Regions from separate parts of the Priestia sp. RMT2NF4 genome, predicted to be linked through region 1. Evidence: riboswitches for the same ligand, from Rfam matches in the RefSeq annotation. Region 1 holds a riboswitch; each other region holds the start of a gene.
The links. A riboswitch is a leader RNA that binds a small molecule or an ion and turns the genes downstream of it on or off. The one in region 1 is predicted to bind cobalamin.
Positions count from the first base shown of each region.

Region 2: linked by a shared signal. The riboswitch ahead of ACMX9J_RS03960 ((2Fe-2S) ferredoxin domain-containing protein) and the one ahead of nikA (nickel ABC transporter substrate-binding protein) in region 1 are both predicted to bind cobalamin.
Region 3: linked by a shared signal. The riboswitch ahead of ACMX9J_RS17655 (ribonucleoside-diphosphate reductase subunit alpha) and the one ahead of nikA (nickel ABC transporter substrate-binding protein) in region 1 are both predicted to bind cobalamin.

Region 1 covers NZ_JBLQZO010000008.1:31,534-39,537, forward strand. The annotation lists gene ACMX9J_RS23645 (TRM11 family SAM-dependent methyltransferase) at 1-825, opposite strand, end outside; gene ACMX9J_RS23650 (hypothetical protein) at 1,086-1,244, shown strand; gene ACMX9J_RS23655 (tautomerase family protein) at 1,412-1,801, shown strand; gene ftsZ (cell division protein FtsZ) at 2,161-3,165, shown strand; cobalamin riboswitch at 3,168-3,358, shown strand; gene nikA (nickel ABC transporter substrate-binding protein) at 3,503-5,044, shown strand; gene ACMX9J_RS23670 (GNAT family N-acetyltransferase) at 5,114-5,641, shown strand; gene ACMX9J_RS23675 (CitMHS family transporter) at 5,956-7,257, opposite strand; gene ACMX9J_RS23680 (YfmQ family protein) at 7,400-7,843, opposite strand.
Region 2 covers NZ_JBLQZO010000001.1:777,647-785,650, forward strand. The annotation lists gene ACMX9J_RS03935 (cobalt-precorrin-5B (C(1))-methyltransferase) at 1-306, opposite strand, end outside; gene ACMX9J_RS03940 (precorrin-8X methylmutase) at 310-957, opposite strand; gene cobK (precorrin-6A reductase) at 963-1,730, opposite strand; gene ACMX9J_RS03950 (sirohydrochlorin chelatase) at 1,727-2,638, opposite strand; gene cobJ (precorrin-3B C(17)-methyltransferase) at 2,656-4,278, opposite strand; gene ACMX9J_RS03960 ((2Fe-2S) ferredoxin domain-containing protein) at 4,292-4,672, opposite strand; cobalamin riboswitch at 4,773-4,953, opposite strand; cobalamin riboswitch at 5,071-5,250, opposite strand; gene ACMX9J_RS03965 (hypothetical protein) at 5,397-5,555, opposite strand; gene ACMX9J_RS03970 (M42 family metallopeptidase) at 5,908-6,945, opposite strand; gene ACMX9J_RS03975 (cation:dicarboxylate symporter family transporter) at 7,053-8,004, opposite strand, start outside.
Region 3 covers NZ_JBLQZO010000004.1:14,525-22,528, reverse strand. The annotation lists gene ACMX9J_RS17670 (DUF1540 domain-containing protein) at 152-310, shown strand; gene ACMX9J_RS17665 (hypothetical protein) at 377-580, shown strand; gene ACMX9J_RS17660 (ribonucleotide-diphosphate reductase subunit beta) at 610-1,653, opposite strand; gene ACMX9J_RS17655 (ribonucleoside-diphosphate reductase subunit alpha) at 1,670-3,913, opposite strand; cobalamin riboswitch at 4,046-4,232, opposite strand; gene menC (o-succinylbenzoate synthase) at 4,511-5,614, opposite strand; gene ACMX9J_RS17645 (o-succinylbenzoate--CoA ligase) at 5,618-7,081, opposite strand; gene menB (1,4-dihydroxy-2-naphthoyl-CoA synthase) at 7,164-7,982, opposite strand; gene menH (2-succinyl-6-hydroxy-2,4-cyclohexadiene-1-carboxylate synthase) at 7,999-8,004, opposite strand, start outside.

The sequences.
Region 1 (8,004 bases):
AAAGCGGCGAGCGTGTTTTAAAATAGAAAGCTGATCTTCAGGCGTCGCGTGGGTGTAGAGATTGTAAGGCATGTCGATGATCGCTACGTCATAGTGAGTGGTAACATCCGAAATCGGTCCGGTTTTGACATCACCCTTTAAGCCGAAATGCGCAATATTTTCACGAGATCCGTCGGTCACAAGTGGGTTGATATCGCGTCCTACAATATCAATGCCCATTGAAAGAGCTTCTACGAGGACTGTACCAATACCACAGCATGGATCAATCGCTTTGATTCCTTCAGGCTTTGGAACGGCAATGTTAGCTACAGCTCTTGCAAGGCGGGTACTGAGTGCCGTAGAGTATTCACGCGGTTTCTTCAAATGATGCAGCCATACAGCTTCGCTTTTTTGATATTTTCCAAAATACCAGCGTCCTTCAAATGGAACAATTCCAAACAAATGGTCAGGGTTATGCAAGTCTGCTTCTGCTACAAAATGCCAACCCACATCACGTTCAATCGCACGCTGACCTTTATAGCTTATTTTTTGATCTTTTTCCAAGTCATTAATTTTCATAAAAATGAGTTTAAATGTTTGATTTCCAAGGTCAATATCTTCTACTTGTTTGCAAATATCTGCAAGGTCATCTGATTCATACATAATATCTAATCGCTCTTTGATAAAAGGGCTTCTGCTTGGATCAAGTTTAACGGCGCTTTTTATGATAGGTTTCTCAGTTTCAATTTCAAAAAGAGAGCGTCTCTCTAATTGACATAGTGAGAGTTCCTCTTCGCTGCATGCGTATGTGTAGATATACTGAGGCAGCTGCGTATGGTTATTCAATATCGTATCATCCTTTATCGTATCTAATTATCCTTCTTCTCAAACAATAGCGAGAAAAGAAGAGAAAAGCAACGAATTTAAATATATTTGGCTGTGAATACTAAATTGAAGCGCTACATAGTCCACTTATTTGACAAAACATGCTAAAATAACTGATGGTAACCTGCATGTGCTGCTGTTTATACAAAAGAACTGGATCAAGGTTTCTCAAAAATCATTTATACACTGCTGACATTTTGATGAATAGGAGAGGCTACGTGATGTCTAAAAGTGATCATGAAAAGCAACAGATGAGTCGGGCTGATATGAAAAAACAAGCTAAAACATCCTCGCAAAACCTTGTGATGAACGTACTCATTGCCATTGTATCTGTATGTATTTTAGCTCTTATTATAAATATTTTTGTACTAATGAAATGAGCCGTTATGCTGCTCATTTCTTTTTATTAGGTTCAGCTTTTATTGAAGAGTTTGAGGTCTCTTTCACTAGAGAGCACATTGTGAATAGCATATCTTTTTTTTACAAATGATAGTTGTGATATGATAAAGCAATAATACATTAGACAAAAAGCTGGAGGTTACTTAGTATGCCATTACTTAGATTTGATGTAATAGAAGGAAGAGACGAAAAAGAGTTAAAAACATTACTAGACGCTACTCATCGAGCGATGCTAGAAGCCTTTGGCGTCCCAGAACGCGATCGTTATCAAATTGTACATCAGCATCCTGCTCATGAAATGATTATTGAAGATACAGGTCTTGGCTTTGAAAGAAGCAAGGATTTGGTTATTATAAGTGTGACGAGCAAACAGCGAACAGAAGAGCAAAAACAAGCTCTTTACAAATTAATTGTAAAAGAGCTGGGAGAAAGCTGCGGAATTCAGCCAAGCGACATTATGATTTCAATTGTTGAAAACGGTAATGCTGACTGGAGCTTTGGTATGGGAGAAGCTCAATTCTTAACTGGGAAATTATAAAATGGTTTATTATCTAGAGAAGCCCTTATTTCTAAGGGCTTTTTCTCATTTTGTCTATAAAAATATTATTCTCTTAGTCACATCTTACTCAAAATTAAATACAGACATCTGTCAAATGAATGATACAATAAGCTTATATGCCGTTTTGAGTGGGAAAACCAAAAAAGAGTTCGGCGTACTAACTTCAGAACAACAATAATTTTACATAAAGATGTAAAGATTTAAAGGTTAAAAGAGAAATGTATAAAATCTGTAAAACAAAAGAACAGTTACGCGTTAAACATAGGAGTAAAAGGTTCTTCACGTGTTTTTTCGGATAATAAGAGAAAGTAATTTTGATCATTGAGGAGGAACTTAGAATGTTTGGATTTGATGCAGATGTATCGCCATTAGTGCGAATTAAAGTAATTGGAGTCGGCGGTGGAGGAAATAACACCGTTAACCGTATGATTGAACATGGTGTACAAGGGGTAGAATTTATCGCCGTTAATACGGATGCTCAGGCGCTTAATTTATCTAAAGCAGATGTGAAAATGCAGATTGGTGCGGCATTAACGCGAGGATTAGGTGCAGGAGCTAATCCAGAAGTAGGAAGAGAAGCTGCAGAAGAAAGCAGAGAGCAAATTCAAGAAGTACTGCAAGGCGCAGATATGGTATTCGTAACAGCTGGCATGGGGGGAGGCACTGGTACTGGAGCAGCTCCGGTTATTGCCCAAATTGCCCGTGAACTAAATGCTTTAACAATTGGAGTAGTTACTCGCCCTTTCAAGTTTGAAGGAAATAAACGTACCAAGCAAGCAGTAGGCGGTATTACTGCGATGAATGAATCGGTAGATACCCTTATTGTCATTCCAAACGACCGCTTGCTTGAAATCGTTGATAAAAAGACACCTATGCTTGAAGCATTCCGTGAAGCAGATAATGTTCTTCGCCAAGGTATTCAAGGTATTTCAGATTTAATCGCTGTTCCGGGGCTGATTAACCTTGACTTTGCTGATGTAAAAACAATTATGTCTAATCAAGGATTTGCGCTTATGGGTATCGGACGAGCTTCGGGATCAGATCGAGCAATTGAAGCAGCGAAAAAAGCGATTTCTAGTCCGCTGCTAGATGCATCGATTGATGGAGCAAGAGGCGTGCTGCTGAACATTACGAGCGGCAGCAGCCTGAGTCTTTACGAAGTACAGGAAGCAGCAGATATTGTCACGTCCGCTTCTGATCAGGACTTAAATATGATTTTTGGATCTGTGATTAATGAAGATTTAAAGGACGAAATGATGGTAACCGTTATTGCCACTGGATTTGATGATGAAGATATTTCACCATCAGCTTCCACTTCTAGAGTTTCAAGAGCACGCTACTAAATTAAATAACCAGCTTTTATGGTGGCAATTGTTTTTCAATTGCCTTAAAAGGGAATCCGGTGAAAATCCGGAGCGGTCCCGCCACTGTAACAAGGAGCCTTATGTCAAAAAGCCACTGTCTATTTAGAGACGGGAAGGCGGTATAAGGCAATGACTTGAAGCCAGGAGACCTGCCATAAATCGCAGCACACAATAACCTACGAGGATAGGGAGGTGTTTTGGCAGAATCAAAAATACGATAAACAAGGGATACGTTTATCTGAATTTGTTGTGAAGGCAAGCACTTCTTTTTAGAAGTGCTTTTTTTTGTGTATTAAAATAGAAGGTGGAAAAATGAATGATAAATAATAAAAAACTTGTATCTATGATATTTCTCGTGTTACTTTGCCTCACTGCTTGCGCTCCTAATGAAGAGAGCGTAAGTATAAAAGAAAGAAAGAAAACGGATAAAAGTGTGACGTTTTTATTTAATTTTACATCTGCAACGCTTGATCCTCATACGGACGATAATTATACAGCAGTTCGTGGGGGAGTAGGGGAGACGCTTGTTAAAATCAACGACGATTTAAAAATAAAGCCTTGGCTTGCTGAAAAGTGGGAAACGAAAGATAACGGCCTTACATGGACATTTATGATAAGAAAGAACATCACGTTTCAAAATGGAAAAGCGCTGGATGCAAATGCCGTTAAGTCTTCTCTTCAAAGAACGATAGACCAAAGTTATGCGATGAAAAACGCTTTAAATATTAAAGAAATGAAAGCGAACAGTCATGCGCTGACAATTACATTAAAAGAAACAATGCCTAAATTTCCTTCTGAATTAGTGCATCCAAATACAGCTATTATAGATGTTGATGCTTCTAATATAGCTAAGAAGCCCATTGGTACGGGTCCATTTCGCGTCTTGTCTTTTGATCAAGGAAATCAAGTAAAATTAGAAAGATATGAAAATTATTGGGGTGGAAAAGTGAAATTGAAAAGTGCGATCTTTGGATTTAACGAAGATGCTAATGCGCGAGTTGCTGCTCTTCAATCTGGAACAGCCGATATTATTTATCGCCCGCCTTTAGAAAGCTTGGGCACTTTACAAACAGATCCGTCTTTTAAAGTAAGTGGAGTACCTAGTGTGCGCACCCATTTATTGCTTTACAATCAAACTAATGACGCATTAAAAGACGAAAATGTAAGAAAAGCTATCGATACCTTATTGAACCGAAAAGAAATTGTTAGCAGCATCATGAACAATCAAGCGGCAGCGGCTGGAGGTCCATTTTTACCCCAATTTCCTTTTGCTGATAGTACTGCTAATGAGCAAAGAGGTATGACATCTGCTAAAAAATATTTAGAGAAAGCAGGCTATCAAATCAAAAATGACAAAGCAATCAAAAATGGAAAGCCACTATCGCTCTCTCTTGTCACATACAGTTCTTTGCCAGAACTGCCTTTAATTGCTCAGCTTATACAGTCTAATGCCAAAGAGTTAGGAATTACTATTAAGATTCACCTAGTTGAAGATAGCGATGAATATGTAATGGCAAAAGATGATTGGGATTTAGCATTGTACAGCCTTATCACAGCACCTAGAGGAGATGCCAGCTATTATTTAAGTACGAACTATTTGCCCGGCGGTGGTTTAAATGCCAGCCGGATTAATGATGATACGCTAACAAAAATGATAGAACAGTTAAATTCAACAGTAGATGACGCAAAACGAGATCAGTTAGCCAAACAAGCAACCGCTTTGATTAATAGAAAAATGCTGACGTCATCGATTGTACATCCAAACATTGTTGTTGCTTATAATCAAAAAGTGAAAAACTGGACAACAAATCCAAGCGAGTATTATATGCTGACTCAGCACTTAGACGTAACGCCGTAGTTAACATTGCAGCATAAGCAGAGAAAAGAAAAAGTATACAATGATCGCTAAAAGGATGTGACAGTAAACGTGCAAGAAGTACAAATGTATCAAATTAAAGAAGTAAAAGAAAAGGATGCTGAAGTGATTCAGTTTGTCATGAATATGCGGAATGAGCTATTTCCTATGCTGGAAAAAAATCAGCTTCCTGTGGATTTGCTTCATTTTAATGAACATTACGTTCAAGCGAAAGACGCTGCTTTTTTTGCAGCTGTTACGGAAAATCAACAAGTAATTGGAACCATTGGTTTATACGCTTACGATGGACGGTTTCATGCATTAAAAGAGCGATATGAACATAGAACTGCAGCTGAGATTGTAAAATGCTATGTCGATCCAGCGTACCGGCGTCTAGGCATTGGACAGCAGCTGTTAAAAGCAGTTGAACAATTTGCCCAAAGTCATTTTTATGACACGCTGTATCTGCATACTCATCCTTTCTTACCTGGCGCTATTCCTTTTTGGGCTTCACAAGGCTTTATCAAAAGGCTAGCTGAACAGGACGAACCATGGAATACGCTGCACATGGACAGAAAAATACAACGAGTCGTAAAGTAACGAGATCATACAGTAATTACCATGGAATCTGTATATGGGCTCATGCTATAATGAACGTAACTTACATTTATAGCCTGTAGGGCAAGTCCTTACAGAAAAGAACCACGTTTCGAATTGGCTGAAACGTGGTTCTTTTCTATAAAAAACAAGTAACAAAATATTTTTAAAAATATATATGAAATCGCTTTCAAAATAATGAAATATATTATATAATTACTACTGTTGTGTTGTACTTTGTTAGTGTTAAATCAATATCCTACATGTGTGAGCCGATTGCCTTATGGTAGTCGGCTTCCTTTTTTTATAGTAGAAGTCTAAAGGGAAACAGCGTTCGTTAAAATGGCTGTAATTGTCATGATAATAGTTGTCCCAAAGGCCCACTTGAAAAGAAACTTTTGATGCTCGCCGAAATCTACTTCAACCAGCCCAATCAGAATGAAAGTAGCGGGTACTAAAGGAGATAGAGGAAACCCAGTTGTGGAATGTCCCAATAAAGCTGCTCGTCCTATCTCTACAGGGTCTACACCAAAATTAGCTGCTGTATGGCTAATAACAGGTAAAATGCCAAAGTAATAAGCATCAGGTGAAAATACAAAGCTAAGAGGAAGGCTCGTTATTGCTACAACTAAGGGAAGGTGAGAGCCCAGCCATTCAGGAGTTAGGCTGACAATAGTATTTGCCATGGCATCCATCATTTTTGTTTCCGTAAAAACGCCTGTAAAAATTCCGGCTGCAAAAACCAATGTACTAACCATTACAAAGCTGTTTGCATGACTTAAGATTCTTTCCTGCTGTTCTTTTGGATGAGGAAAATTAACAAATAAAGCAATGGCAAAAGCAATAGCAAATAAAATTGGAATAGGAAGTATGTCTATGATCAAGAAAGTCATTAAGCACAGTGTCAATAAGGCATTAAACCAAAAGAGTCTAGGTGGCTTCCCAGGGATTTCATGAACTGAAAGCTGTTCAGCAAAAGCCATTGATGCACCTTTTAAATGAATGGTTCCTAAGCGCGCTTTTTCTCTCTTTCCGAGTAAGTATGCTGAAAATAAAGTCCACATCAATCCCGCTGCCATAGCTGGAATAAGAGGGGTAAATAGATCTGATACTTCTAATTGTAAACTTGCTGCGGCTCTTACGAGAGGACCTCCCCAAGGAATCATATTCATAACACCTGCGCTTAAACTAATAACACAAGCCAGTATTAGTCGGTTCATTCCCAGTTTTGTGTACAAAGGGAGCAAGGCGGAAACTGTAATTAAAAATGTAGAAGAGCCGTCTCCGTCCAAGCCAACAAGCATTGTAATAACGGCAGTTGCCATTACGACTTTTAAGGGATCGCCTTTCACAATGTTTAGGATACGAGAAATCATAGGATCAAATAAACCGACGTCAATCATTAGTCCAAAATATAAAATGGCAAAAACGATCATAATGGCCGTAGGAGCTACTTTTAAAATACCATTCATCATCATATCGCCCATATCAGCACTAAAACCTCCAATTACACCAAAGAGGATAGCGACAAAAATAAAAGCAACAACCACGGACAAGCGTTTACTAATGACAAGAAATAGAAAAGTCGCAATCATTCCAAACCCTAACAAAGAAAGCATTATCCATCACCTCTTAAAAAATTAGAAAATTCTATTAATTTATATTATAGCATTAGAATTAATGTTAAAGTTTGGTATTTTTAAATAAGGTAACTTCAAACTAAAACTAAAAACTAAAAAAGCCGCCTTGTAGGCGACTGGTTTAAGCTAGGTCAGCTGTTATGGACTGCTTTTGAAGGTGATCAGACAGCAGGCTGTAGGCGATAATCTTCTTTTTGTATTGTTTCACGACGTCGACATGATCATGATAGCTGTATACGCATAGTCGAACATCGTTTTTCCCTTTTTTCGTATCGATAACAAGTGGAGTTTCACTGTCTTCTAGGTGTTTATAATAGTCCTTATTTCCTTCATGGACATAATATTGTTTTAAAAATGTTGCTTTATTAAAATAATCAATCACTTGCATTTTGTCTTTGCCTTCTAAATGTTTCCCATCAACTGTGACAGTAGCGTTTTGATCATCAAGTGTTGGGTGTAACTGAAATTTAGTCATAAGCCATTTGACCACTGGAGTTGGAAGACACGTTATTAATATTTTGAGTGCACTTACAAGAATGATGGAAAGTAATACAATCCATGTCATAGTTAATCATCTCCGCTTAAATTAAATAAGATTACATACTTATTTTACCACAGAGAACATTATTGCTTTTTGTACATTATGTGAACCTTCTTTAGTGAAAAGATGTATATGAAATGCGTTTATTTATGCACATTTAGGGAAATATAAAATTATAACAAATA
Region 2 (8,004 bases), on a different contig from region 1:
TCCTCCATCAATGATAATGTCTGCACCATTACACCACGAAACTTCAGAAATAATCAGCGCTCCGTGCGTGGCATCGGGATCATCTCCAGCATCTTTAATGATGCTGGCTACAGCGCTGCTTGTGCGATACTCGCATTCTTCAAGATGAAACGTAGCAAAGCGACCAACAGGTAAGTAAATCGTTGACTCCTCTTGCACTTCTCCTGAAATTAGCGTAAGCAGAGCTGCTCTCGTAGCTGCCGTTGCACAAGCGCCCGTCGTATAGCCTTCTCTGAGTTTCTTAGGTTCTTTTGGTACTTCCTTCATGCGTTACACCTGATCTGCAAGAATTGAAATTGCATTTAATGCAGCAACCGTTACCGTACTGCCGCCTTTTCGCCCGATGTTTGTAATAAACGGCACGTCAAGTTTGGCAAGTTCTTCTTTCGATTCAGCCGCTGAAACAAACCCTACCGGCAGACCAATAACAAGCCCAGGCTTCGCTTCTCCTTCTTTAATCAAACGAATTAACTCAAGTAACGCTGTCGGTGCGTTCCCAATTGCAAAAATCCCGCCGTCTGCTTCTTTAATTGCTTTTCGCATAGAAATAATTGCACGCGTTGTATTTAAGCGCTTTGCTTCTTCCATTACGTCCGGATCTGAAATATAAACTTTGATTTCACCGCCGTGTTTTTCAATTCGCTGCTTGTTTGTTCCTACTTGCACCATTTGTACATCTGCAACCACTTGCTTGCCGCTGCGAATGGCTTTAATTCCTGCTTGAATCGCATCTGGATGAAACAGCATACTGCGTCCAAGCTCAAAGTCTGCAGACGCGTGAATTACCCGCTGAACAATTGGGTACTGTTCATCTGTAAACGGATGAGGTCCAAGCTCTTCTGTAATCATTTCAAAACTTTTTCCTTCAATTTGCTGAGGCTGAACAGTTAACGGTTTAAATTCTGTACGAAAATCCATCTCAATCAACTCCTAGTTTGGTTTACTAAAGCATGAACCACTTCTTCAAACGTGGAATACACGGTCCCATACTCAATTTTCGGTCGCCCAATCATAATGATATCTAAGCCTAACTCTTTAGCTGCTTCCACTTTTTCATCCACAGATCCAACTTTTCCGCTTTCTTTTGTGACCATGACCGTCACTCCGTATTGCTTATAAAGCGCTTGATCAAACTCTTTTGTAAACGGACCTTGAATAGCAATAATATTTTTTTGCGGCAATCCTAACTGCTGACACTTTTCCATATTATCCAGCCTTGGAAGCATACGAGCAACAAGCCGTACATCTGAAAGAGGAAGGAGCTTTTCTGTAAAAACCTGCAGCGTCTTGCTGCCTGTTGTCAGCATAATAACTCCTTTTTTCTCAGCTGCTACTTCAGCTGCTTCTTCATACGTAGAAACCATCGTCATATTGTCGTAGGTAAAAGCCTGCGAAGCCCGCTCATAGCGTATGTAAGGAATCGATGTTTCAGCAGCCGCACCGATGGCGTTTTTAGATGCTTCTTCGGCAAAGGGGTGACTTGCATCCACAATAGCTTTTACACCATGTTCGTTTATAAAAGTCATCATATCTTCTTGTGTGAGACGTCCAATTTTCACTTTCACTTCTGCTCGCTGTAATTCGATTGCTGCATTGTCGGTTACAACCGTCGCCGTAACGTCGTAACCTTCTTTTTTCACTTGAACAGCTAATGCACGTGCATCGCTAGTTCCCGCTAACAATAAAATCATTTTAACTCGCCGACCTTATCTTCATGGTGGTGATGGTCATGATGGTGATCGTGGTGATGGTGCCCGTGATCATGATCATGATCGTGATGATGATGGTGATCAATATGCTCCATAATGCCGAGGCGATATTGACATGTATCGCAGTTCATTTTCACTTCGCCTTCTAATCCTTCTTCAGCACGTTCTTTTAAAATTGTCTGCAGTTTTGGATGAAAACCGAAATAGCCGGCTAGCTTAAACTCAATGTTTTCATGCTGCATTTTATACTGCTTCACCATTTCTTCCAAACGCTTAATTAGTACTCCTGTAAATAAGAAATACGGAAGAATAACCACTTTTTTAGCGCCCAGTTTTAAACATCGTTCCACTCCTTCATCAATCAATGGAGCGGTCACGCCCATAAAAGAAGTTTCGACGATTTTGTAGTTTGTTTTTTCCCAAAGAAGGCGCGTAATTTTATATAAATCACTGTTTGCATCAGGATCGCTTCCTCCTCGCCCTAAGACAATAACAGCCGTGTCTTCAGCTGGAGTTTCTAAATTTTCTCCTGATTCTTGTAATCTCGTTTTTAAAATTTCAAGGGCTTCTTCATGAACGCCAATGGGACGTCCGTACACGAAGTTTACGTGTGGATATTTTTCCTTAGCTTCATCTATAGCCGCCGGAATATGTATTTTTGAGTGGCCAGCTGGCAAGAGCATAATTGGAACTACAACTACATCTGTCGCTCCTTTTGCCACACATGTATCAATGCCTTGACTTACATTCGGACGTTCAAACTCTAGAAAACACGTTTCTACTAAAATAGATGGGTCCCAATCATGCTTCATAGTCGAGATAAACTCGCGAATTTGATCGTTCCCTTCAGGATCTCTACTTCCATGACCGACAAATAAAACTGATTTCATATAATGCCCTCCCATTTTTAATCTCCACACGGAGCTGGTTCTACTTTTATTTTTGGTGTTATATCTTGATAGTCGAATCCATAAACATTCTTCACACGCTTAAAGAATTTATGAAACCGCTCATTTGGATGACCTTTTTCTTTATATTCATGGACAATGTTCTCCACTATTTCAACAATGTCATCGGGCGCTATGCCTTCCGCCACAATTTGACCTGAATGGGCGTTTCGTCCAACCGTTTTAGCCCCTAAAAATAAGTCAAACGCACCTTTTCTGTAGACAATGCCGATATCTTCTTGAACAGCACCGTAACAGGCCATACCGCATCCATTAATACCAAGCTTCAGCTCTTTTGGCATGTCCATTCCACCGAGACGCTTTTGTAATTGTTCCGTATGCGGGATGGCGTCGCTTTTTTCTCCATCACAAAAATCACACGCTTTAATTGTAAACACGTCTCCGACTGGAGATAGTAAAAAGGAAGCTGATTGGAGCTTTTTAATAATCACATCTGGCTGAGCCGTTGGAATTTGCAGTTTGATTTGATGGTCAGGCGTATACTCCATCGTACCTTTTTCACCAACAACTTCTGCTAGTGTTGTCATTTGAACGGGCGTAAACTTCTTATTTGCAAGCCCTGGACTAACTGCCACTTCAAAAATAGACTCAATTGGCTGGTGTACGACCGGTGAAGTAGTTTCACCTAAAATTGCTTGAAGCGCTTCTTCTGCCAGAGCTCGTGAAGCCGCTTTTTCTTCTTTTGTATTCTGAACATCTTCAATAGCTGAAGCCGTTTGCTTTACAGTCTCCTCTTGATCAAGAGCCCATGGTTCTGCTTCTTTTCGAAGTCGCTGATGCGGTCTTAGCGGCTGCTCTGTTTGGTTGAGGGTATATTTCCGCTGATACCCGCGCGGTGTAATCATTAAGTCATCGTAAAAGAACGTAGATGAATTTCCGACAACAACGGTAGTCAGCATGCCTATTTCATGATTTAACATGTCTTTTAAATTGGTCATTACCACTTCTTCGCGGTCACGATAAGCGCTTTTCACAAGACCAACAGGCGTATCGGGGGAACGGTATTTTAATAAAATCCTTTGCGCTTCCACAATTTGTCTTGTGCGTCTTCCGCTTTTCGGATTATAAAAAGCTACTACAAAATCTGCTTGTGCAGCTGCTTCGATTCGTTTTTCGATTAACTCCCAAGGCGTAAGGTGGTCACTTAAACTAATCGTACAGGCATCATGCATCACGGGCGCCCCAAGGAGGGATGCGCATGAATTAATAGCCGAAATGCCAGGAATCACTTCCAGCTCTACGCCCGTTTCTTTTTTCCATCCTTTTTCAATCAACACTTCATACACAAGGCCGGCCATTCCGTATACTCCTGCATCTCCGCTTGAAATGACCGCCACGGTTTTTCCCGCTTCAGCTTGCTTTACGGCTTCTTGTGCACGGCTTACTTCTTCGGTCATTCCTGTACTAATAATTTGCTGATTCGTTAATAGTCCTTGAATTAATTCCACATAGGTTTTATAACCAATGATCATATCACTTTCTTGAATGGCTTCTCTTGCTCGCTGTGTAATATGTTCAAAGCTTCCTGGGCCGAATCCAATAACTAACAGTTTACCTTTCATGCTAGCTCCTCCTTTATGCGTTACTTTTTACTTTGTCAATTCCTTCTATGGAGTCACTCTTTTCCGGAGAAACAAAACCGTTTTGATCATATTCATAAATAAGTGATTCCTTTATGCTGCAGCCTCCTGCTAAATGTTCTTCAACAATTCGATGAGCTACGTTTTCAGTGACCTGCTTGTACCAATCTCCTGAAGGGTACACGATAGCTACAGGAGCATCTTTGCATCTTCCGTTACAGCGCGTACGGGTTGTGTGAACCGCTTCATCTAGATTCAGTTCAGTCACTTTATTTCGAATAGCTTGCGTGGCTTCTTCTCCACCTTTTCTCATACAGCTGCTTCCATTACAAATCAATACGTGATGTTTTGTTCCATTTAAGTTCCACGTCGTCACACTTATTCGCTCCTTTACTAAAAAAACGCCTCTATCAATGATAGAGGCGCAGAAAAATTCAAACTAAGTTTTTGCACTTCCACCTATATCCCGTAGGGTAAGCTTCGCATTAGAAAAAGGCTGGTTTCCTGACTTCGATTCATCACCTGATTGCGCCTTCCCGAATACAGTGGCATATGCAATCAGCTCCTCTTCACAGTGGCGGGTACCGCGCTGGCTTCACACCAGACTTCCCATTTAACGCAATGTGAACATTGCGCACCTTTTTTGCACGATATGTAGTTTTGTGCTACGAGAAAAACCCGCTTCGCTAATATGCGAGCGGGTAAAACGTCAGAATAAAAGTGTACACGAATGCCACTTTAAGCCAACGTTTCCCTTCCCGCTCCCCGGAGAAATAGAAACTTCACAATAAAGACAGGTCTCCTGACTTGTGTATCATTCTACTTGAGAACCTTCCCGTGATTTTTCCACAGTGGTTATACTCGTTCGTCCACACTTACAGTTGCGGGGGCAGTACTGGTCTTTCACCAGTTTCCCTATTAAGCCTTCTTGGCATCTTTACTGTTGCTGTTTGATATATATGAACCTTTTAAACTATCAGAATAATAGAAGTAACTACCATATCATAGCGTACATTTTTTTTTATTTCAACTCTATTCTTTTCGTAAGATACAAGAAGCTATAAAAAAACAAGAGCATAAAGTCAGCTCTTGTTTTTTCATTATATAGCTACTAATGTTAAATGAGGATCATTATAATACACGACTTCTGAAAGAACTTTACAGCCATTTGTTTTTGCAAAAGCTTCTCTCGCCTGCGTTTCAGTTTCAAATTCAAACATTTTCATTTCTTTTCCAGCATATACCGTCAGTACCCACATGAAAAGATTCGCCTCCGATTATTGTAGTGATCGCTATATCCACATTATGACGAAACCATATCCTTTTGAAAACCCATTCTACAAAACTTGTCACAAGAAACTTTTAAAAATTTAAAAACATTTTAACTTCTGTAAATGAACAAAATGTACAAAAGGTTTAAGCCGTATTATACCTCTTTAAAAAAGGTGCTTTTTTTACCAACTGTTGCTTCACCAGTAAAAAAATATATAGTATTTATTAAAAAAAGAAGCCGGACAGCCGGCTTCTTTTTTAGGAAAGGAAAGTACAGACATCACTGTCCCGTCCTGCTCTTTGTTTTGCATAAAAATACACTAATTAAATATTCCTTTCTTAAAGCAGAACCATGTTCGATTGCACATAGTGGTAAAGAAGCTTGTACGTATGGTTCAATGAATCTTGATGCGTTCTCTCAAACGCATGAGAAGAATCAATTCCTGGACCAATTAAGCCGTGTACGATGTCATGCCCGGCACGAATAGCAGCAGAAGCATCTGATCCGTAAAACGGATAAATATCTAATTTGTACTGAATATCATGCTGCTTAGCTAGCTCCACCAAATGCTTTCTCAAACCGTAATGATATGGGCCGCTTGAATCTTTTACACAAATAGACACGGTGTATTCATCAGTAGATTGTCCATCTCCCATGGCACCCATATCAACCGCTAAGTATTCTACCGTTTGAGGCGTAATGTTCGAATTTCCTCCGTATCCAATTTCTTCATTATTTGAAATAAGAAAGTGCGTAGTGTATGGCAGTTCGATCTGCTCTTCTTGAATTGTTTTCACGAGCTGAAGCAATAAAGCTACGCTTGCTTTATCATCGAGATGACGAGATTTAATAAAACCGCTTTTTGTTATTTCTACACGAGGATCAAACGAAACAAAGTCGCCGACTTCAATTCCAAGACTGCGAACATCTTCTGCGCTATGTACTTTTTCATCCAATCGAATTTCTATATTATCTTGATTTCGCTCAGCTTTACCTGCATCTTTATACACATGAACAGATGTTTGATGCATAAGGATGGTCCCTGTAAATACTTCTCCTGCTGACGTTTCGATTTCACAATATTCTCCTTCGATGGAATTGTAGCGGAACCCTCCAATCAAGTCGATTTTCAGACGTCCACTCGGTTTGATTTCTTTTACCATAGCACCTAATGTATCGACATGAGCCGTCAGCATGCGGTGATGATCCGTATCTTTACCGGGAATAGTAGCGACTAAGCCTCCTTTTCGATTGCGATACGTTTGAATATTTAGCTCTTTTACATAGTCTTCGACAAATGAAATCACCTTTTCTGTATTTCCAGAAGGACTGGGAATCGAAACAAGCTTTTTAATTAACTGAACAGTTTCCGTCATTATGACACTTCCTTTGTCTCTCATTTCTTTTATTTTACCATATGTTTCAAAAAAGATAACAGGCAGCTCCAAACAAAAAAGCCAGGCAGCTGCCCGGCTTTTTTGTTTTAAGCTATGTTTGATTTCTTTAATTCATTTGTGTAATTTAATGATTTTTGCTTATCAAATTCGCCTTCAGACTTGGACATTACAATTGCAGCTAAAGCATTTCCTACTACGTTAACTGTGGTACGCATCATATCAAGAATGCGGTCAATTCCTGCAATAAATGCCATGCCTTCAAGAGGGAAGCCCATAGATTCAAGCGTAGCAAGTACAACTACAAACGATGCCCCTGGTACACCAGCCATCCCTTTTGAGGTTAACATTAGCACAAGAAGGAGCTGAATTTGATCCATAATGGAAAGGTCAATGCCGTACATTTGAGCAATAAACAGCGATGCCAGCGCCTGATAAATGGTTGAACCATCTAAATTAAACGTGTAGCCTGTTGGAATAACAAACGATGTAACCGATTTAGAACAACCGAAGTCTTCCATCTTTTTGATAAGAGATGGTAAAACGGCTTCTGAACTTGCTGTTGTAAAAGCAAGAAGCAGCTCGTCTTTTAACACTTTTATGAGCGTAAACATGCTTGTTCCAGCCATTTTAGCAATAATTCCAAGAACCACAAGCACAAAGAAAATCATGGTGAAGTAAACGGCGAACACTAATTTCCCTAATGGAATAAGTGATCCGACACCAAACTTTATAATATTAACACCAATAAGTGCAAATACACCTACTGGAGCAAATTTCATCACCAAATTAGTTACCCAAAACATTGCATCCAAGACGCCTTCAAAAAAAGCTAAAACAGGTTTTCCTCTCTGTCCAATCGAAGCTACGCCTACACCAAACAGTACGGAAAATAAAATGATTGGTAAAAGATCGCCTTCTGCTACCGACTGAAAGACGTTTGTCGGAACAATATGAAGAAGCTCCTGAGCAATCCCTGTACTTTCAGACGTTTTTGCCGTTGCCTCATATTGAGAAATATCGCTTTTTTCAATATGTCCC
Region 3 (8,004 bases), on a different contig from region 1:
TTACTATATATACAGTTTAATTGAGAATGATTCTCTTTGTCAATGTTTAATTGATAAAAATTCTCAATTAAAATGAAAGTCTACCACCTTTCTTATAAGTTAGTTGAATTTTGACCATACTATAGCTATCACATACAAAGGAGGGTTAACGTTGGAACAAAACATTCTTTGTGAAGTAAATAACTGTCACTTTTGGAAAAATGGAAATCACTGCAGTGCAGAAGAAATTTACGTAGTAAGTCATAGCGGAAAACATGCAGCAAGCAGCTATGAAACAGACTGTAAAACGTTCAAGCCAACTGAAGCGTAACCCGCAAAAGGACAGCCTCTGGGTTGTCTTTTTTCTCTCTTCAAGATTATAAAAAAGGAGACTAGTATGAAGACTGAACAACTGATTCATTTTTTTAAAGAAGAAGCCATAAAAGCAAATGAACAAACCTTTCCAATCTATGTACAATCATTTACTCATTTATGGACATACAAATGGGGAACACTTGAAAACATTCCAGAAGAAATTGATGACTTAATTACCACACGTGCGTTAGAACTTGGACTTATTCACTTAAAAAAAGCTGACTAATCAATAAGGAAATTAGTCAGCTTTTGTGTTTATAGATCATCAAATCCATTTGCATCTGATGCTTTTGTATATTGTCGTGATTTCTGTTCAAAGAAATCGGTTTTCCCTAAATCTACCTCTTGATAAGCAATAATCCAACGAAGAGGATTTTCAATCGGTGCTTCTGGGAAAGCAGCTCGACCGAAGCCTAACTGATTACAGCGTTTATTCGCCATATATTCAATGTACTGCTGCAGTTCTTTCATCGTAATGCCGTCGAATTTTTCTCCAATAACAGATTCCGCCCATTCAATTTCAAGACGAGCTGCCTCTTGGAACGTTTCAACTACAAACGTTTCTAGCTCCTCCGTACGATAAGCTGGATTTTCATTTAGTACTTCCTTGAAAATCTTTTCAAATAACCCAACGTGAAGCTGTTCATCACGATTGATATAATTAATCATCGTAGATGTCGCCACCATCTTTTGATTTCTCGCAAGATTATAGAAGAACGCAAATCCGCTATAGAAGAAAAGTCCTTCTAAAATAACATCATATACCATAGACTTCAAAAAGTTTTCAACCGTTGCTTCTTCGCTAAATGCTTTATATCCGTTTGTAATAAAGTCATTTCGTGCGCGAAGCTTTTCGTCTGTACGCCAGTATTCAAATACTTCATCTTGTTTTCCTTTTGGTACAAGACTTGATAAAACATATGAATACGAATGATTATGAACCACTTCTTGCTGCGCTAAAATAATCATTAGAGCGTTAATCGAAGAATCGGTTACATAGTCAGCTACTTTGCTAGCATAATCTGATTGAATACTGTCCAGTAGCGCCAGCAGGCCAATAATTTTTAGAAAGCTCTCTTGTTCGTCAGCGGTTAACTGAGGGAACTGTTTAATATCTTGCCCCATATTAATTTCAAACGGCGTCCAGAAATTAGCTAGCATACGCTTGTATTTAGGGAACGCCCATGAAAATCGGACGTCATCCCAGTTTAGAATATTGGAGCTCTTGCCGTTGATGATTCCTGTCGAACGGTTCGGAGCTGTTTCGTTCATTAATTCTCGTTTTAACATGCTTGTCATCAATTATTCACTCCTTTTAACTATGACAGCTTTCACATTCTTCAATGACTTCACTTGATGTTGAACGTACGTAATAGGTCGTTTTTAATTTTTCTTTCCATGCCGTCATATGAAGATCCAGCAGCTCTTTTGCTCGGATATCATTTTGTACATATAAATTGAATGAAATAGATTGATCAATATGACGCTGGCGCTTGGCGTTTTGCTTAATGCTCCAGTGCTGATCAATTAAATAAACGGACTTATAATACCAGTTTGTTGCTGGCGATAAATCTGGTGCCGTCACTGGGATTTTATAGTTTTTCTTTTCCTCTGAATAAAACTTACGGAAAATCGGATCAATACTTGCCGTAGAACCCGCGATAATAGATGTTGATGAATTAGGTGCTACAGCCATTAAATATCCATTTCTTATCCCATTGCTTTGAACTTCGCTACGCAGTTCACTCCACGCTTCGCTCGTGTATTCACGTGTTTCAAAATAAGCGCCTGACTCAAAATCTGAGCCTTTAAATAATGGATATGCGCCTTTTTCTTTAGCTAAGTTCATGCTTGCCTGCACGGTTAAGTAAGAAATTTGTTCATACAATTCATCGCAATATGCTACCGCTTCACCTGTCTCCCATGCTATTTTCTTTAAGGCAAGCAAATGGTTCCAGCCAAATGTGCCAAGCCCTACTGCGCGGTACTTTTGATTCGTTAGCTTTGCTTGAAGTACCGGCAAATCATTTAACTCAATAACATTATCAAGCATGCGTACTTGAATTGGAATTAAACGTTCAAGTACATCTTCAGTTACGGCTCTCGCTAAGTTAATAGAAGAAAGATTACATACAACAAAATCGCCCGGATTCTTTGTAATAATAATTTTTCCGTCTTCCGTAATTTCCTCTGTTACGACCGTTGTACTTTGGTTTTGCGTGATTTCTGTACATAAGTTACTGCAGTAAATCATGCCCGCGTGTCGGTTTTGATTAGCTCGGTTAACCGTATCACGATAGAACATATAAGGAGTTCCGGTTTCAAGCTGCGAAAGCATAATGCGCTTGAAGATCTCAATAGCAGGCACTGTTTCTCTTGAAAGCTGTTCATTGTTTACACACTCAGCGTAACGAGTGCGGAACGAACCGCTGCCTTCTTCTTCATCATAAAAATCTTCTAACGAGTAGCCCATCAGCGTACGAACTTCGTGAGGATCGAATAAGTGCCAGTCTTCACGTGCTTCTACTTTTTCCATAAACAAATCTGGCAAACATACGCCAGTGAATAAATCATGCGTGCGCTGGCGTTCATCACCATTGTTCAAACGCGCGTCTAAGAATGAAAAAATGTCTTTATGCCAAACGTCTAAATATACGGCAATAGCTCCTTGTCGTTGACCTAGCTGATCGACACTTACAGCCGTATTATTTAGCTGTTTCATCCATGGAATTGTTCCTGATGATACGCCTTTAAAACCTTTTATATCACTTCCTCGGCTTCTAATATGACCGAGGTAGACACCAATTCCGCCTCCATTTTTACTAAGCGTGGCCAAATCTGTATTGCTATCATAAATACCGCGTAAGCTGTCATCAATCGTATCAATAAAGCAGCTAGATAGCTGTCCGTAGCTCTTTCCTGCGTTTGAGAGTGTTGGTGTGGCAACCGTCATATATAGACTAGAAAGCGCCCAGTACGCTTCTTTTACTAATGCTGTTCGATTTTCTTTCTTTTCTTGAGACATCAGCGTCATAGCAATGATAAGAAAACGTTCTTGCGGTAATTCGTATACACGCTTATCATGTGATGTCGCTAAATAGCGATCTGCTAATGTCAGCAATCCAATGTATGTAAATAAACGATCGCGTTCAGGAATAATGACTGAAGCAATTTCATTAATTTCTTCTTCTGTATATGTTTTTAATAGCTGTTTATTATAAATGCCGATTTTTGTTAGTTCTTGAATAAGCTGATAAAACGAACCGTACTTCTCTTTTTTATCATAACCTCGGTTGTCCGCTGCTTTTCGATATAGTTCGTTTAAGTAGACGTCTGCCGCCACGTACGTCCAATCTGGTTCTTCCATTGAAATACGCTCTAGGGCTGCCAAAATTAGTACGTTTGCAACCTTTTCGTCCGTCATATTTTCCTTTACTGTAACAGTTTGAATAACCTTTTCCTCATACAAAGAAAAATCAAGCTGCGTAAATTCTTTTTTTAAACGTTCAATATATGCAGTTAATTCATGTAGAATTGTAGGCTTTAATGTATTCACCATAAATATGGCTCCTCTCTTCACTTCAAAATAAAAAATCGCTCACCGTACCTCGGTGAGCGAATAGAACGAAGATAGAAGAAGACACTAAGTCTTTTCTCAATCCTCGCTCTACCCTCTCACCTCCCGAAGAAGATAAAACGACATAAAAAAGGCAGGTCTCCTGACTTATGCTTCTTTTTACTTTAAGGCCTTCCCATGATGTTTACTCACAGTGGATCTCCTTATTTCATCAGCATTCACAGTTGCGGGGACAGCTTTGGATTTTCACCAAATTCCCTTTTAAGTCTTTTTATCAGACACCTTTTTCACTGGAAAACACAAAATATAGTATTTTATTATTGTTTAACAAACAACATATTGTGTTATGTTATAAACACATTATATAGGACAACTTAGAAAACTATCAACCTATTTTCAAAAATAATTTTGTTTTTTACGATAAAATCCTTCGACTTTTTTCATCAAACTACTCCATCATAACATGTTTTGACACGCTTGATGGAACAATGTGCTCTTTTTAAAAAATTTGTCCTATTTTTCTACTAAACATTGCCAACATCAATAAAAAAACCGTTTTTCATAAAAAACGGTTTTTAATTATTTGTATTCTTTTTCAAATGCTGTGATTGTTTTGATAAACTTTTTATCAATATCGTATCCGATCCCCGGTTTTTCCTTCACCTTTATTACTCCGGCTTCTACCTCTACTTCGGGCTTAATAATATCTTTTTCCCAATAGCGAGACGACGCAGAAATGTCACCTGGTATCGTGAAAGAAGGCAGTGTGGCAAGGGCGATGTTATGAGCTCGTGAAATCCCGGCTTCTAACATTCCGCCAACCCAAAGCCTTACACCGTGTAGGGAGCATAAATCATGAATTTTTTTTGCTACAGACATTCCGCCAACTCGACCGATTTTCACATTGATAATCTTGCAGCTTTTTTGTTCGATTGCATGACGTGCATCTTCATAGCTCACAATGCTTTCATCTAAGCAAATCGGCGTCTTCATTTGCTTTTGTAATAATCGATGATCAAGGATATCATCCGAACTTAACGGCTGTTCGATCATCATTAAATTCAATTCATCTAGTTTTTTCAATGAATCACTATCGCTTAACGTATAGGCTGAATTGGCATCAGCCATAAGAGGAATGCTTGGAAATTCATCTCGAATTTGTTTCAGTAGCTCATAGTCAGCGCCTGGCTTAATTTTCACTTTAAAGCGCTTATAACCATCTTTCATATAAGTCTTTATTTGTTCTTTCATGATGGAAATATCATTTAAGCCAACTACCACTCCAGCTTCTACAGCAGGCCTTACTCCGCCAATTACTTCAGCTAAGGGCTTATTTTGGCGCTTTGCATACAAATCCCATACAGCACAGTCCAAAGCTGCTTTAGCCATGTTGTTCCGCTTTAGAGGTTTGAATAACTTTTGAACATCCTCTGGTTTTTGAAGCTGCTGGTGAAGAAGCGAAGGAATTAAAAAATCGTCTAACATATGAAAACATGTCTGAATCGTTTCTTCCGTATACCAAGGAGATGAAAAAGCAACGACTTCTCCCCATCCTGTAAATCCTTTTTCATCTTCTACTTCAAGCAAAATCAATTCTCGATCCTGGACCGTACCATAGCTTGTTGAAAAAGGAGAAAGAAGCTTCATGTCAATTTTATAAAGATGTACTTTTTTGATAATCATCGATTAAATTCCTTTCTGTATGAACGATGATAGCTTCCGGCGTATGATTTTATTAGAGGCCGTTCGCGGCAGCTCCTCTACTCGAACGAAATACTTTGGAAGTTTGTACTTTGCTAAAAATTGTTGAATGTGTAAAGATAACTCTTCATCTGAAACGTCTTCGTTTATAACAATGCATGCTGCAGGAACTTGTCCCCATTTTCCATCGGCTACTCCCGTTACACCGGCCTCTTTAACAGCGGGATGCTTCAACAAAACATTTTCAATTTCAGCTGGATATACATTTTCTCCACCTGAAATAATAAGGTCCGAACGTCTGTCTAATACATATAGAAAACCTTCTTCATCCACTTTCCCGATATCTCCTGTATAGAACCAGCCTTGTTGAAGGGCTTTTTTAGTAGCTTCAGGTTTATTTAAATATCCTTTTGTAACATTTGGACCTTTAACAATGATTTCTCCTGCTTCACGTGTTTCATTTCCATTCTCATCTACAATTTTCATTGCACACGGAAATAATGGTTTACCTGCTGATCCCAGTTTTCGCAAACTATCTTCAGGTGAAAGCGTAACGAACTGTGAAGATGTTTCTGTCATTCCATACGTTTGATAAACAGGAATTTCTTTATTCACACAAGCCTCTAAAATAGTAAGCGGTGCGGGTCCTCCTCCTAAAAGCATACAGCGAAATGTATTTGGGTATTTACGTTCAGCTAATTCATCCAGCATATTCGATAGCATGGAAGTGACAACCGAAATAATTGTTACTCCTTTGTTTTCAATGGCTTCATTCACCGCTCTTGCTTCAAATCGTTCTTCTAAAATGATTTTCATTCCGTAAAAGACGCTCCGCATTAAAATGGATAATCCGCTAATATGAAACAAAGGAACCGCTATAAGCCAGCAGTCTTTTTCATTTAATCCTAAATTAAGCGCTGAACCAATGGAACTCCACCAGTGATTTCCATATGTCTGCAGCACTCCTTTTGGATTACCTGTTGTTCCAGACGTATACATAATGGTGAACGTCTCCTCGAGATTCCACGTTTTCTGAAAATACGTTTCTGTTTCTGGAGAACTTTTTAAAGAAGATAAAGGAAGCTGAGTAATGGAACTTTGGAACTCTCTCGTTAAAAATGCTTCATCCGTAATAAGCAACGACACGTTTGCATCTGTTAGCTGATAATTGATTTCTTCATTTGTCAAACGCGTATTGACGAGCAGCACCCGAGCGCCAATATAAGAAACCGCATGTAAAATCTCAATAAACTCCACGCTGTTTTTCATGCATAAAGCAATGGTATCACCTTGCTTTACACCGTTAAACGAAAGCTGCTGCGCTACTTTTTGAACACGCTTATGAAGCTCTTGAAAAGTAAGCGACGTTTGCAGTGTTTCTACCGCCACTCGGTTTGGCGTCAAATATGCTCTTTGCATAAGCCCATTAGGAATCGTTTGGCCACTCATAAATTTCTCTCCTTTTTATACTAATTAACTAAATCAAATTGAAAAAACAGCCTGATGATAATCACCAAGCTGTTTCAGCTTTTTAAGGGAAACGTGGGAACTGTTGGAAGTCTGGATTGCGTTTTTCCTTAAATGCATCGCGACCTTCTTTTGCCTCGTCCGTTGTGTAATAAAGAAGCGTTGCGTCACCCGCAAATTGCTGGATACCAGCTAAGCCGTCCGTATCAGCATTAAATGCTGCTTTTAAGAAACGAAGAGCGGTTGGACTTTTTTCTAACATCTCTTCACACCATTGAATTGTTTCAGCTTCAAGCTGCTCTAATGGAACGACCGTGTTTACTAATCCCATGTCTAGTGCTTCTTGAGCGTTGTACTGACGGCATAAGAACCAGATCTCACGTGCTTTCTTATGGCCTACGATGCGAGCTAAGTAACCAGAGCCATATCCTGCATCGAAGCTTCCAACTTTAGGACCTGTTTGTCCAAAGACTGCGTTATCCGCTGCAATTGTTAAGTCACATACAACGTGAAGAACGTGGCCTCCACCAATTGCATAGCCTGATACCATTGCAACAACCGGCTTTGGAATTACGCGAATTAAACGCTGTAAATCTAGAACGTTTAGACGTGGAATTTCATCTTCTCCTACATAGCCGCCGTGACCGCGAACTCTTTGGTCTCCGCCTGAGCAAAATGCTTTATCCCCAGCACCTGCTAATACAATTACTCCAACGCTTGCATCGTCACGAGCATAAGCAAATGCATCGATCAATTCCATTACTGTTTTTGGACGGAATGCATTGTGCACTTCCGGACGGTTAATCGTAATTTTAGCGATTCCGTTATATGTTTCGTATAAAATGTCTTCATATTGACGTACTGATGTCCATTCAACTGTCATCTTTATTTCCTCCTAATTATGT